Regions from separate parts of the Streptomyces sp. Ag109_O5-10 genome, predicted to be linked through region 4. Evidence: riboswitches for the same ligand, from Rfam matches in the RefSeq annotation. Region 4 holds a riboswitch; each other region holds the start of a gene.
The links. A riboswitch is a leader RNA that binds a small molecule or an ion and turns the genes downstream of it on or off. The one in region 4 is predicted to bind cyclic di-AMP.
Positions count from the first base shown of each region.

Region 1: another riboswitch for cyclic di-AMP. It lies ahead of BLW82_RS36665 (C40 family peptidase); the one in region 4 lies ahead of BLW82_RS17815 (transglycosylase SLT domain-containing protein).
Region 2: another riboswitch for cyclic di-AMP. It lies ahead of BLW82_RS22615 (M23 family metallopeptidase); the one in region 4 lies ahead of BLW82_RS17815 (transglycosylase SLT domain-containing protein).
Region 3: another riboswitch for cyclic di-AMP. It lies ahead of BLW82_RS46405 (NlpC/P60 family protein); the one in region 4 lies ahead of BLW82_RS17815 (transglycosylase SLT domain-containing protein).

Region 1 is NZ_FNTQ01000001.1:8,043,329-8,046,262, reverse strand. It holds gene BLW82_RS36675 (ATP-dependent Clp protease proteolytic subunit) at 1-485, shown strand, start outside; gene BLW82_RS36670 (hypothetical protein) at 493-801, shown strand; cyclic di-AMP (ydaO/yuaA leader) riboswitch at 1,163-1,347, shown strand; gene BLW82_RS36665 (C40 family peptidase) at 1,351-1,824, shown strand; gene BLW82_RS36660 (ATP-binding protein) at 1,862-2,317, opposite strand; partial or broken gene BLW82_RS36655 (helix-turn-helix domain-containing protein) at 2,530-2,934, shown strand, end outside.
Region 2 is NZ_FNTQ01000001.1:4,933,591-4,936,524, reverse strand. It holds gene BLW82_RS22620 (aldo/keto reductase) at 1-795, opposite strand, end outside; gene BLW82_RS22615 (M23 family metallopeptidase) at 948-1,985, opposite strand; cyclic di-AMP (ydaO/yuaA leader) riboswitch at 1,993-2,153, opposite strand; gene BLW82_RS22610 (PP2C family protein-serine/threonine phosphatase) at 2,404-2,934, opposite strand, start outside.
Region 3 is NZ_FNTQ01000001.1:8,696,043-8,698,976, reverse strand. It holds gene BLW82_RS39625 (DUF1996 domain-containing protein) at 1-1,040, opposite strand, end outside; cyclic di-AMP (ydaO/yuaA leader) riboswitch at 1,447-1,621, shown strand; gene BLW82_RS46405 (NlpC/P60 family protein) at 1,632-2,934, shown strand, end outside.
Region 4 is NZ_FNTQ01000001.1:3,897,622-3,900,555, forward strand. It holds gene BLW82_RS17810 (polyprenyl synthetase family protein) at 1-230, opposite strand, end outside; cyclic di-AMP (ydaO/yuaA leader) riboswitch at 1,488-1,684, shown strand; gene BLW82_RS17815 (transglycosylase SLT domain-containing protein) at 1,690-2,169, shown strand; gene BLW82_RS17820 (HAD family hydrolase) at 2,188-2,934, opposite strand, start outside.

The DNA.
Region 1 (2,934 bases), 4.1 Mb from region 4:
TGGCCCAGCTCATGTATCTGGAGTACGCGGCTCCGGAGCGGGACATCTCGCTGTACATCAACTCCCCGGGCGGGTCCTACAGCGCGATGGCCGCGGTCTACGACACGGTCCAGTACGTGAACTGCGACGTGGAGACGGTCTGCCTCGGACAGGCCGGGGCGTCGGCCGCGGTGCTGCTCGCGGCCGGCACACCGGGCAAGCGGTCCGTCCTGCCCGGCGCGCGCATCGTGCTGCAGCAGCCGTCGCTGCCGGAACCGGTACAGGGCCAGCCGAGTGATCTGGCCATCCAGGCGGCGGAGTTGGACCGGGTCCGGGTGATGATCGAGGCGATGCTCGTCCGGCACACCGGACGTACGGCCGAACAGGTGCACCACGACCTGGAGCGGGACCTGGTCCTGGACGCGCCGCAGGCGCTGGCCTACGGACTGGTGGACCGGGTGATGCCCACCCGCCGGACGCTGCCCGGCCTGCCGGACGGGGAGTGAGCGGCCGATGCTGCCGCCGGAGCTTCCGCCGCTGCCCGCGCTGACCCGCGCCGAGGGCGAGCTGATCGACCGTTATCTGGACGTGGTGGATTTACTCGGCCGGATCAATCCGGCGCGGAACGAGGACACCTACCGTGGGCTGCGCGCCGCGCAGGCGCTGGTGCGCGCGGCGTCCGAGCTGCGTGACGCCCTGGCCCTGATGCATCTGCGGGGCGAGACGGAGCTGCACGGGGACACGCTGGCACGCGCGTTGCGGGTGCTCGACGGCGAGCGCCGGACCGCTCGCGTCGTACTCCCGCCCGACTGCGTACGGTGACACCCGCCGGACTCCGGTCCGGCCCGTCGACGGCACGAGCGGGCCGGAGTCGAAACGACCCAAAGGGGTTACCGCCGTTCGGCGGAGCGCGGCGTGGTTTTACCCGACCCGGGAAGCCGCTCAGGTTGCCTGCGCGCGAGTGCCCGCGAGCGGCTTCCGCGCAGGTCCGGGGCTACGCAGGGGAGTTGACGAAGAATCGAACACAGGGCTGTCCACCCGAACGGGTGGGTGGTGAGTAACCCCACAAATCCCCGGTTCCGTTGGGATTTTCGGACACACGTGAGTGAAGATCCCTGTCTGACGACAAGCCCCCGCCACAGCGGCGGGGCGGTCCGGGCGGACGCCGAGTCCTGCCGCCGCCCGGATTGACCCGTCGACAGAAGTGCATCGGCAGGAGTGGAGGACCCAAGCACGACGGGTCGACGGCACGGTCGCGCCATGACCGGGCCGAGCAGCCCTTGGGGTGAAGCCGTGGCGACACGGCCGGGCAACTTCGCCAGCCCGAATCCGACAGGTCATCCTTCACAGGCGGCTGACGAAGGGTTGCGCATGACTGCGCTCAATCGTGTTCCGTCGCTGATGGCCCGGGCCGGTACGGCCTCGGCACTGACCATCGCCGCCGTGGGCGGTTCGATCGTGATACCGGGTGTCGCCTCCGACGCCTCGGCCGCCACGATGGCGACGAAGGCACTTCAGGTCGCCGCCTCGAAGAAGGGCTCGCCCTACAGGTGGGGCGCCACCGGACCGAACAGGTTCGACTGCTCCGGGCTGACGCTGTACTCGTTCAAGAAGGCGGGCAAGACCCTGCCGCGTACGGCTGCCCAGCAGTACAACAAGACCCGTCACGTCTCGGCCGGCAACCGCAGGGCCGGGGACCTGGTCTTCTTCCACTCGGGGTCCAGCGTGTACCACGTCGGCATCTACGCCGGGAAGGGAAAGATCTGGCACGCCCCGAAGACCGGGGACGTGGTCAAGCTCCAGAAGATCTGGACGCGAAGCGTCTGGTACGGCCGGGTCAGCTGACCCGTTCGCACGGCGGCCGGCCGGCAGGAACTCAGGGCTACGGTTCCTGCTGGCCGGCCGTCGTGACGCTCGTGGGGACCGTCCAGGGCAGTTCGATGGACACCGTCTTGCCGCCCTCCCGGGTCGGTCGTACTTGCAGTTTGCCGCCGCACTCGGCGGTCAGCCAGCGGATGATGACCATGCCGCGCCCGTTGTCCTGCTGGACCGCGGCGGGGAGTCTCTTGGGGAAGCGCGGATGGCTGTCCGTGACGCCGATGCGCAGCTGTTCGTCCCGGTCGAGCACGAGGTCCACGGTGAAGGTGGGTGACTGCCCGAAGGTGTGCTGCACGGCGTTGGTGGCGAGTTCGGAGACGATGAGGCGCACGGTGTCCGCGGTCTCCGTCTCCGGTGGCAGCCCCCACTCCGCGAGGGTGTCCAGCACGTAGGAGCGGGCGGCGGAGACCGAGGCGGGATCGCTCGGCAGGGTGACGGATGCTTCCAGGTGGTCTGCCATGGCGACGTCGTCCCTTTCCTCGGGACCGGAGTCCGACACGGAGCGGATGGTTCGAGTACGGTCCCGGACTGGTGCTTCTTCGCCAGACTGCCATTACCGGGCCGGTCACGAGGAGCGATCCACCAAGATATGCATATATCTGTCGCTCGAAGCGGTGAACTCTGCGACCTCAGACCGTATTTGGGCGGCTCGGAAGGAGTAAGGAGTAGCCCATGCAGAACGGTCCCGCGGTACGCCGCCGGAAACTGGGCGCCGAACTGCGCACACTGCGCACCGGCGCCGGCCTCACGAGCGGTGAGGCCGCCCGTCTGGTGGGCTGGCATCAGTCGAAAGTGAGCCGGATCGAGACCGGCGCCAGCGGTGTGAAACCGGCCGATGTGCGGTTACTTCTGGACGCCTACGGCGTGGCGGAGGGGCAACTGCGGGAGTTGCTGCTGGTGTTGGCGGGGTCGGAGGACACGGCGGGCCGGCACCACTGGTGGCACGCCTACCGCGGGGTCCTGCCGCCCGCCTACCGCGACTTCATCAGCCTGGAGTCACAGGCAGGCACGATGCGCACGCTGGAGACCCTGGTCGTGCCAGGGCTGCTGCAGACCCCCGAGTACGCGCGCGCGGTG
Region 2 (2,934 bases), 1.0 Mb from region 4:
CGTGGGGATCGGGGCGTCGTGGGCCGCGGCGATCTCGTCCAGGGCCGCCAGCACCCGCTGGCCGCGCTCCGACTCGGCGTACTGGGCGGCCCGGCCCGCTCGCGCGCTGTCGACCGTCGTACCGGGGCGGTACTTGCCGGTGAGGAAGCCGGCGGCCAGCGAGAAGTAGGGGACGGCCGCGAGGCCGGTGCGGGAGGCCAGGTCCTGGAGGGGGCCTTCGTAGGTGTCGCGCGAGACCAGGTTGTAGTGCGGCTGGAGGGCCACGTACCGGGCGAGGCCCTCGCGGTCGGAGAAGTCCAGGGACTCCTGGAGCCGCTCCGGCGTGATGTTGGACGCGGCGATGTGCCGGACCTTGCCCGCCCGCACCAGCTCGTCCAGCGCGCCGATGATCTCCTCGACCGGGATCTCGGGCTTGTCGAAGTGCGTGTAGTACAGGTCGATGCGGTCGGTGCCGAGACGGCGCAGGGACGCGTCGGCGGCGGCCTTGATGTTGGCGGCGGACAGGCCCTGGTACTCGGGGTGCTGGCTGACCTTGGTCGCGATGACGACGTCGTCGCGGTTGCCGCGCGCCTTCACCCACTTCCCGATGATGGTCTCGGACTCGCCGCCCTTGTTGCCCTCGATCCACGCCGTGTACGAGTCGGCGGTGTCGACGAAGTTGCCGCCCGCGGCGGTGTACGCGTCGAGGACGGCGAAGGAGGTGTCCTCGTCGGCGGTCCAGCCGAAGACGTTGCCGCCGAGGGCTAGCGGGAAGACCTCGAGGTCGGAAGAGCCGAGTTTGCGAAGAGCAGTCATGCCCTACTTCAACGCGGGCCGCCCGGGGACCCATCCCTGTCGATTACGAAGGTCTCGTAAAAGCGGAATCCGCGGTCGGCACGCCGGCGGCCCTGACGCCGGGGGTTGTCGTCAGGGCCGCCGGGAGCCGGTCGGTGCGTTCCGGGCCGGGGTCAGGGGTTGAGGCCCTTGCCGCGCAGCCAGGTCATGGGGTCGATGGCGGTGGCCTGGCCGTTCGGGTGGACCTCCAGGTGGAGGTGCGGGCCGGTCACGTTGCCGGTGGCGCCCACCCGGCCGATGACGTCGCCGGTGGCGACCTTCTGGCCGACCTTGACGCCGATCGAGGACTGGTGGCAGAACCACAGCTCGGTGCCGTCGTCGAGGGTGATGATCGTGCGGTAGCCGTAGGAGCCGGCCCAGCCCGCCTCGGTGACCGTGCCGCTGTGCACGGCCTTGATCAGCGTGCCGGTGGGCGCGGCGAAGTCGAGGCCGGTGTGGTAGCCGGAGGCCCACATGGAGCCGGCCTGGCCGAAGGTGCCGGTGATCGTGTACGAGACGACGGGCAGCGTGTACTGCTTGGCCAGCGCGGCGAGGCGGGCCTGCTCGGCCTTCTGCTTCGCGGAGGCCTCGGCCTTCTCCTTGGCGTCGGCGGCCTTGGCGGCGGCAGCCTTCTCCGCCTGGGCCTCGGCGTCCGCGACCGCCCTGTCGGCGGCGGCGACGGCCTTGGCGCTGGCCTTGGTGTCGAGCTGGTTCTGCTGCTGCGCGGCCTGGGCGATGATCCGGCTGCGCAGCGCCTCGCCGGCGTCGGACGAGGAGGAGTCCGCGTCGGTGGCGCTCGTCGTCGTGACGCTGCTGAGCGCGGTCTGGGTGGCCTGGTGGCCGCTGCCCTCGCCGAGCAGGGCGTCGACGGAGGAGGGCAGGTCGGGCAGCGAGATGGAGACCGGCGGCTTGCCGGTGTTGGCGCTGGCCATGCCGCCCGCGCCGACGGCGGCTATGACGCCGACGCCGAGAACCGTGGAGCTGCGGGCGAGGCCGCCGCCCTTCTGCTTGGCGACCCGGTGCCGGCCGCGGGCCGCGGAGAGGGACTCCTCGGTGGGGTTCCACTCCTCGAAGGGGCCCTCGTCGGTGCGGTAGCCGCCGTAGGCGAAGGTCTCGGGCCGGCGCTGGCTGGGCACGAACGGGGCTGTCGGAGCAGGCGGGTTGGACGCCACGCGGGCGCACTCCTTTCCTTCCGCTGCCTACCGGGTTAGCTGACGGGTTCGGAGCGGGAAGGTCTCCTACGCGCGTATACCGGCCGTTTCGTACCCGGCGGTAGCCGTGCGATTCACCCCAAGGTGGTGGTTCCCCGGTTCCCTTGCGGGATTCGGCGCGTGCGCACGGAGCCGTCGCGGGTGACGGCTGGGACGACCGCGCTGCGTTATCGAACGTTAATAGACCCGGCTATCAGATTCCAAGCAGTTCGTCTTGATCATTAAGCTTTCAAAGCTCGGACTTACCTGCCATGACCGGTCGAAACCGGTCGAGTCGACGGTGCGCGCTGCTCAGCTCAGGAGTCACACAGGTTTTGATGGTGACTCAGTTGTCATGCGCAGGGCGGTCGTCCGGACACCGACCGTGACCGCCCGCCGTTCAGGGCCGCCGTACCGCGAGCAGCGCCATGTCGTCGGTCATGGCGCCCCCGGTGTGCCGGCGCACCTCGGCCGCGAGCCGGGCCACCAGGGCGCCGGGGGCGGTGGCGGCGCGGCCGGTCAGCCGCCGCTGCGGATCGTAGAAGCGGCCGTGCGCGTCCCGCGCCTCGGAGAGGCCGTCGGTGTGCAACAGCAGCGTGGCCCCACTCGGGAACGCGTGCTCGGCCGCCCGGTCGGGCCACGCCTCCAGCTCGCCCAGCCCGAGCGGCAGCGCGGCCTCCGGCGCCCGTATCGGGCGCACCTCGCCGTCGCCGTGCAGCAGCAGGGGTGGCGGATGACCACGGTTGACGAGCCGGAGCGTGCCGTCGCCGTGCGGGAGTTCGGCGAGTACGGCGGTGGTGAACCCCTCGTGGGCGTCGGCGCCGCCGCGCCGGGCGCCCTCGCGGGCCAGCGCCCGCTCCAGCCGGCCGGCCACCGCCTCCAGCGTGGCCTCCTGCTCGGCGGCCTCCCGGAAGGCGCCGATGACCACGGC
Region 3 (2,934 bases), 4.8 Mb from region 4:
TAACCGGTGCAGCTCCAGGAGGCGTTGGCGTTGGCCGGGCCGTTGACGAACGACTTGGCGTCGCCGGTGATGATGCGCAGCAGCCGCGGCATCTCGGTGACCTTGGAGGTGGGGTTGCCCTCGAAGGTCAGCGTGACCTGCTTGGCCGTGACGATCTGCCCGGCGTTGCCCTCGGTGCCGCCGCCCGGCTTGTCGGCGTCCCGCTCCTGCTTGCCGTTCTGCAGCCGCAGCACGGGCCAGTAGTACGTGGACTTGTCGCCCTGGTCCGCACAGCTGGTCTGCGCGTTCGCCAGGTCCTGGTCGCTGGCGAAGGCGTTGTTGGACTGGTTGCCGATGTAGTCGTGGAAGTGGTGGGCGCCGTTGGAGACGCCGGGGGCGACGATGACGTTGTCCGAGTTGAACAGGCCGTTCGCGTTGACACCGCAGCTGGAGGAGAACGTGCCGGTGGAGCCGCCGGACCGCTCGGCCGGGGTCGAGACGTTGGGCTGGACCGAGGTGATGTCCGCGTAGTCGGCGGCGACCGGTCCGTTGCCGCCCTGGCCGCCGGCTCCGGCGCCCTGGCTCGGCGCGGCGCCGCCCTGGCCGCTCTGGCTCGGCGTGGCACTGCCCTGGGGGGCCGCCGACTGCCCGGCGCCCTGGTTCGAGGAGCGCAGGGTGCAGGCGGCGAGCTCGTCGAGGCCCTGCGGGCGGTCGCCCTCGCGGCCGATGGCGTCGGCGATGCGCTGGAGGGACTCGGACCGCTCCGCCTTCAGCGGGTCGATGATGGTCTGGCCGGCGAAGCCGGGGTTCTGCTCGATCTCGGCCGCGGACTGGGTGAGTTGCTGGTAGGCGGCGGCGATCTGCTGGTCCAGCTGGGCGAGTTCACGGTCGACGTCCGCCCGGGCGCCGTCGGGAACCGCGGTCAGCCGGCTGCCGACGTCGGGGCAGTAGATCGTGGGCGCGGACAGCACCTGGCCGGTGGCGACCTGTCCCTGGTCCCCGCCGTTCTCGGTGGCCGAGGCATAGACGTTCACCGCGACCAGTCCCCCGCCGCCGAGCATCAGGGCGACCGCTGCGAAGGTCGCGCGTTGTGCGCCGGTCGGGCGTCTGCGCCTGTTGCGTCTCAAGGTCGTTCCCCTGCGTGTCGTGGGCGGCCGGGCATGGAAATCCCCCGCCCTATACGGCTCACAGCCCCACCGTGTTCAACAGACCCGCGAATTCACGGTGACCTCACAGAAAGCGCGTGCGCCGCGGCAGGCGAACGCGACCGACGGCAACGCCCCGGTGACCCTGCGAATGCAATGGATGCGCGCGAAATACCGTTCCGCACGGTCGAGTTCCGAACGCTACGACGAACATCACAAATACGTATCGGACATTAGCCACTTCAACCTTCACACGAGTGACACAAGTTGGCTAAGTTGACGGGCAAGCCGCTCGGCTCCCCCCGGCGAATCCCGTCGGGCCGTGCGGCCTCCGCCGAGTCCGGTGCCCCTCAGGGGCTGATCCGGAGCCGGGGACCCAACCGACCACTGGGGTGAATCGGCCGCCGTCCGCAAGGACAAAGGCCGTAGGGCATGCCTTCCGGATTCGACCGCCCGAACCCGACAGCTAACCCGGTAGGCGGAGTACGGAAGGAGCACGACCCCTCAATGGCGCCCGAGAGCCGTGACGAGGTTCGGCAGCGGATCGACAGCCTCTACGACCAGGCCGAGAACGCCACCGGGAACTACAACGCCACCCGTGCGTTGAGCGGGGGCTCGCGCTCACGCGGCGTCCCGCTGTTCAAACGGCCCCGTCGTGACGACCCGGGCCTCGACAACATCGCCCGGGAGTGGTTCGAGGGGGCGCGCTCGAAGCTCGGGCCGAGCGTTCCGGCCGCGCTGCCCTCCGACCGGCAGCCCGCCCGGCCCGGCCCGCGGCGGCCCGTCAGCGCCATGGCCGCCGACCTGCTCGGCCAGCTGGAGGACTCCGGCCCGGCCCGGCTGGAGCTGACCGCGGGACCGTCCGGGCAGAGCGAGATCGAGGTCGTGCGCGAGCTGCCGGCCCGCCCGAGGCTGGAATTGACGGCGGGGCCCGCCGCGGCGCTGCCCGCGGGGACCTCGGGTGCGCCCCGGGCGCTGCCCGCCGCCGGGCCGCAGCGGCCGACGCCGGGTGCCTCGAAGACCAAGAACCAGCTCAAGCTCGCCAAGGCGCGCGAGGTGCTGTCCCAGCGCACCGGGCAGCGCGCGATCGCCGCCCTCGACGCGACCCCTGCCCCGGCCCCTGTCGTCCAGGCCGTTCCGCCGTCGACCAGCCCCTGGCCGACACCCGGGGCCCCGGCCCCGGCGCAGCAGTGGCAGGCGCCCGCCGTCGGCATACCCGACCAGCGCACCGGCAGCGCCCCCGCCAGGCCCGACTCCCCTGCCGCCACCCGCGCGCTCCCGGCGGTGACCGAGACGGGCGGCATCCCGATCGTGTCCCCTTCGGACACCGGCACCTTCCGCATCATGACCCCGGGGGGTGCCGACAGCGCCCCGACCCGGGCCGCGGCGGACACGGGCGGCTTCCGCGTCATGACACCGGGCGGCTCGGTCGGCGGGACCTACCAGAGCGCGCCCGCCATGGACGCGGGCGCCGCCCAGACTCCGGCCCCGGGGGACACCGGCTCCTTCCGGATCATGACGCCCGGCGCCACGGGCTCGTTCCCGATGCCGACGCCGGCCGACCCGGGCGTCTTCCCGACAGCCGATCCCATGGCGAGCACGAGCGTCTTCCCGACCGCGGACCCCATGACGGGCACCAGCGTCTTCCCGACCGCGGACCCCATGACGGGCACCAGCGCCTTCCCGACCGCGGACCCCACGAACAGCGGCGCCTTCCCGACCGCAGCGCCCGTCGCTCCTGCCCCGGCCCCCAGCCCGATGGACGTCGGCGGTTTCCGGGTCATGTCGCCGAACGCGCCCGCCTCCTACA
Region 4 (2,934 bases):
ACGACCCCGGGCGCGTACGGGTCGCCGAACTGCGCGGCGAGCATCACCAGCAGCGGACGGAACCGCTTCCCCCCGGCCCGCACGAGGTGCTGCGCGGCCTCCGTGATGAACGGGACCTCGCTCTTGGTGGCGTCTAGCAAGCCTTCCTCGACAGCCGTCAATCCGGCCTGGACATCGGCTTCCAGAGCCTGGTCCCGCACGCTCAGCCCGAACGGCCCGACGACGGTCACGAGGGGTCTCCTGTCTGCTGGTGTCTACTGGCGATTACACGGTTTGTCGATAGGTCGCTGCCATCACTCAAGTCAGCGTATCCGGTCAGGTTTCGATCACCGATAGCGCCCACGGTTACACCCCGGGCGCTATCGGATCACGACCGTTATGTTCTTGATCAGCTGATACGACCTGACATCTACTGACTTAACAGGAAGTGCGGCCAGTTGTCCCGAACCGAGGCCCAGCTCGTGTCCCGCACCGGCCCCCGCGCCGGGCCCTGATCCGGGGCGGTGCTCCGGATCCGTCCGGCAACGAACCCTCCGGACAGCCGCCGCGCGGACAGGGCCCCGCTCCCCCCGTCCGGCGCCACTTGCCCGGGTGTACCCCTCTCCGCCGCCCCCCACTCGGGCCGACGGGGACACCCGGCGCACGAACGGCGGCATCCCGCACCCGTCCGCACACCCTTCCTCCACGGGTCCACGCACGACGACCTCCGCGTTCCGCCGACCCGCATCCCTCGGCCTGCGACTCCTGTATGCGCGCCTGCCCGACCGCCATCCCGCCGGCCGACGGAACGGCACCCCTACGCGCGCACGGGATGCCCGCCCTTCCCCCCGTCGGCCCGCAGGGACATCGCACACCCGGGTCCCCGCCCAGGCTGCCGTCATGTCAACGACTCGCACCGCCGCGGAGGTTCCGTCCTCACGACGGACACGCGCACCGGCGATCCCCGATGCCCCTGACACCCTTCCCCCGACGTGATGAGAATCACGCACATATCGATCTTCGACACACCCCGGCCCGGGCCCCCAACCAGCCTCCCCGCCTGCGTCATTGAGCCCGACCGGCGACACTCGCCCCCCTCACCCGCCCCCTATCGGCCAGAAATCCACAGGATCTATCAATTCGGACTAATCTCTCCAATCACCCATATAGGCACACCTCGGGGCGCAATTCCAACCAATGCGAGCTGGACGGTATTCCGCCGAACCGGGAAAAGGAGGATTCCGATAGTCCATAATGTCCGCTTTGCCATTATTGCCGTTTCGTGAAATGGGTCACGTGAGCCCCGACACCACAAGGGTTGTTAGGTGACCCTTCCTTCCCTTTTCCAGTGGGCCAGTTGAGGATTGGCGACCGCAAAGGATCAAGCGCCCCATACGGCACAGATCAAGGTCAATCGGCATTTGTATGAATCAGGCTCTTGTTTCGGACATGTGCTCTCGCATACGTTCCGGCTCGCCGGGCGGACGCCGAATCCTGCCGCCGCCCGTAGTGACCCATCAACGAGTTCATTCGCATGGCAGGAGCGGGGGACCCAGGTAAGTCGCCGGACCGGGCGGCCGACGTCACAGAACAGACGTCGTTCCGGAACGGCTAGGGGTGAAGTCGTACCGCCTTCGGGCGGTACGGCCGGGAACTCCCCGGGCCCGAACCCGACAGCTCACCTCGCAGGCGACGGAGAGGAACCTCGCCATGCCCGCTGCCCCCCAGCACCGCCGTAACCACATCGTCCGCACGCTCGCCGTCATCGGCACCGGTGCCGCCGTCCTCGCCCTCCCGCTCATCGGGGCGACGGCCGCGTCCGCCGCCTCCTCCACCACCACGACGGCCTCCACGACCCTCGCCGGGTACCCGAACAACCTCGACGGCTGGATCCGCGAGTCGCTCGCGATCATGGCGGAGAAGAAGATCCCGGGCACCTACAACGGCATCTACCGCAACCTGATGCGCGAGTCCTCCGGCAACCCGCGGGCGATCAACCTCTGGGACTCCAACGCGGCCAAGGGCATCCCGTCCAAGGGCCTGCTCCAGGTCATCGACCCGACGTTCAAGGCCTACCACGTGGACGGCACGTCGTTCGACATCTACGACCCGGTCGCGAACATCACCGCCGCCTGCAACTACGCCGCCGCGCGGTACGGCTCGATCGACAACGTCAACGGCGCGTACTGACCTGACCGACGCCTCGCGTCAGTCGAAGAGTCCTTCGAGGACGACGGCGATGCCGTCGTCCTCGTTCGACGTGGTGATCTCGTCGGCCACAGCCCTGAGTTCGGGGTGGGCGTTGGCCATCGCCACCCCGTGGGCCGCCCACTCGAACATCGGGATGTCATTGGGCATGTCGCCGAAGGCGATGGCCCGTCCGGGGGTCAGCCCCAGCCGGTCGGCGGCCAGCGCGAGTCCGGTCGCCTTGGTCACGCCGCACGGCTGCAGTTCGACGGTGCCCGGCCCCGACATGGTGACCGTGGCCAGTGATCCGACGACCGAGCGGGCGATCGTCGCCAGTTCGTCGTCGGAGAGGGTGTGGTGGCGCAGCAGTACCTTGCTGATCGGCGCGCACCACAGGTCGTCGCGCCGGGCGACGCGCAGCGCGGGCAGCGTGGGATGGGGCATCAGATAGCCCGGCTCGATGAGCGTGAGCCCGTCCACGCCGTCCTGGTCGACCGCCGCGTACACCTGGCCGACCTCGGCCTCGATCTTCCCGAGGGCGGTCTCCGCCAGCTCCCGGTCCAGGGTGACCGACCACAGCATCCGGTGCGCGCCGGCGTCGTACACCTGCGCGCCCTGGCCGCAGACCGCGAGCCCCGTGCAGCCGAGGTCGTCGAGGAGCGGCCGCACTCTCGGGGCCGGGCGGCCGGTCACCACGAGGTGCTGGGCACCGGCCCGGCGGGCTCGCCCGAGCGCGGCGAGCGACCGTTCCGACAGGGTGTCGTCGCC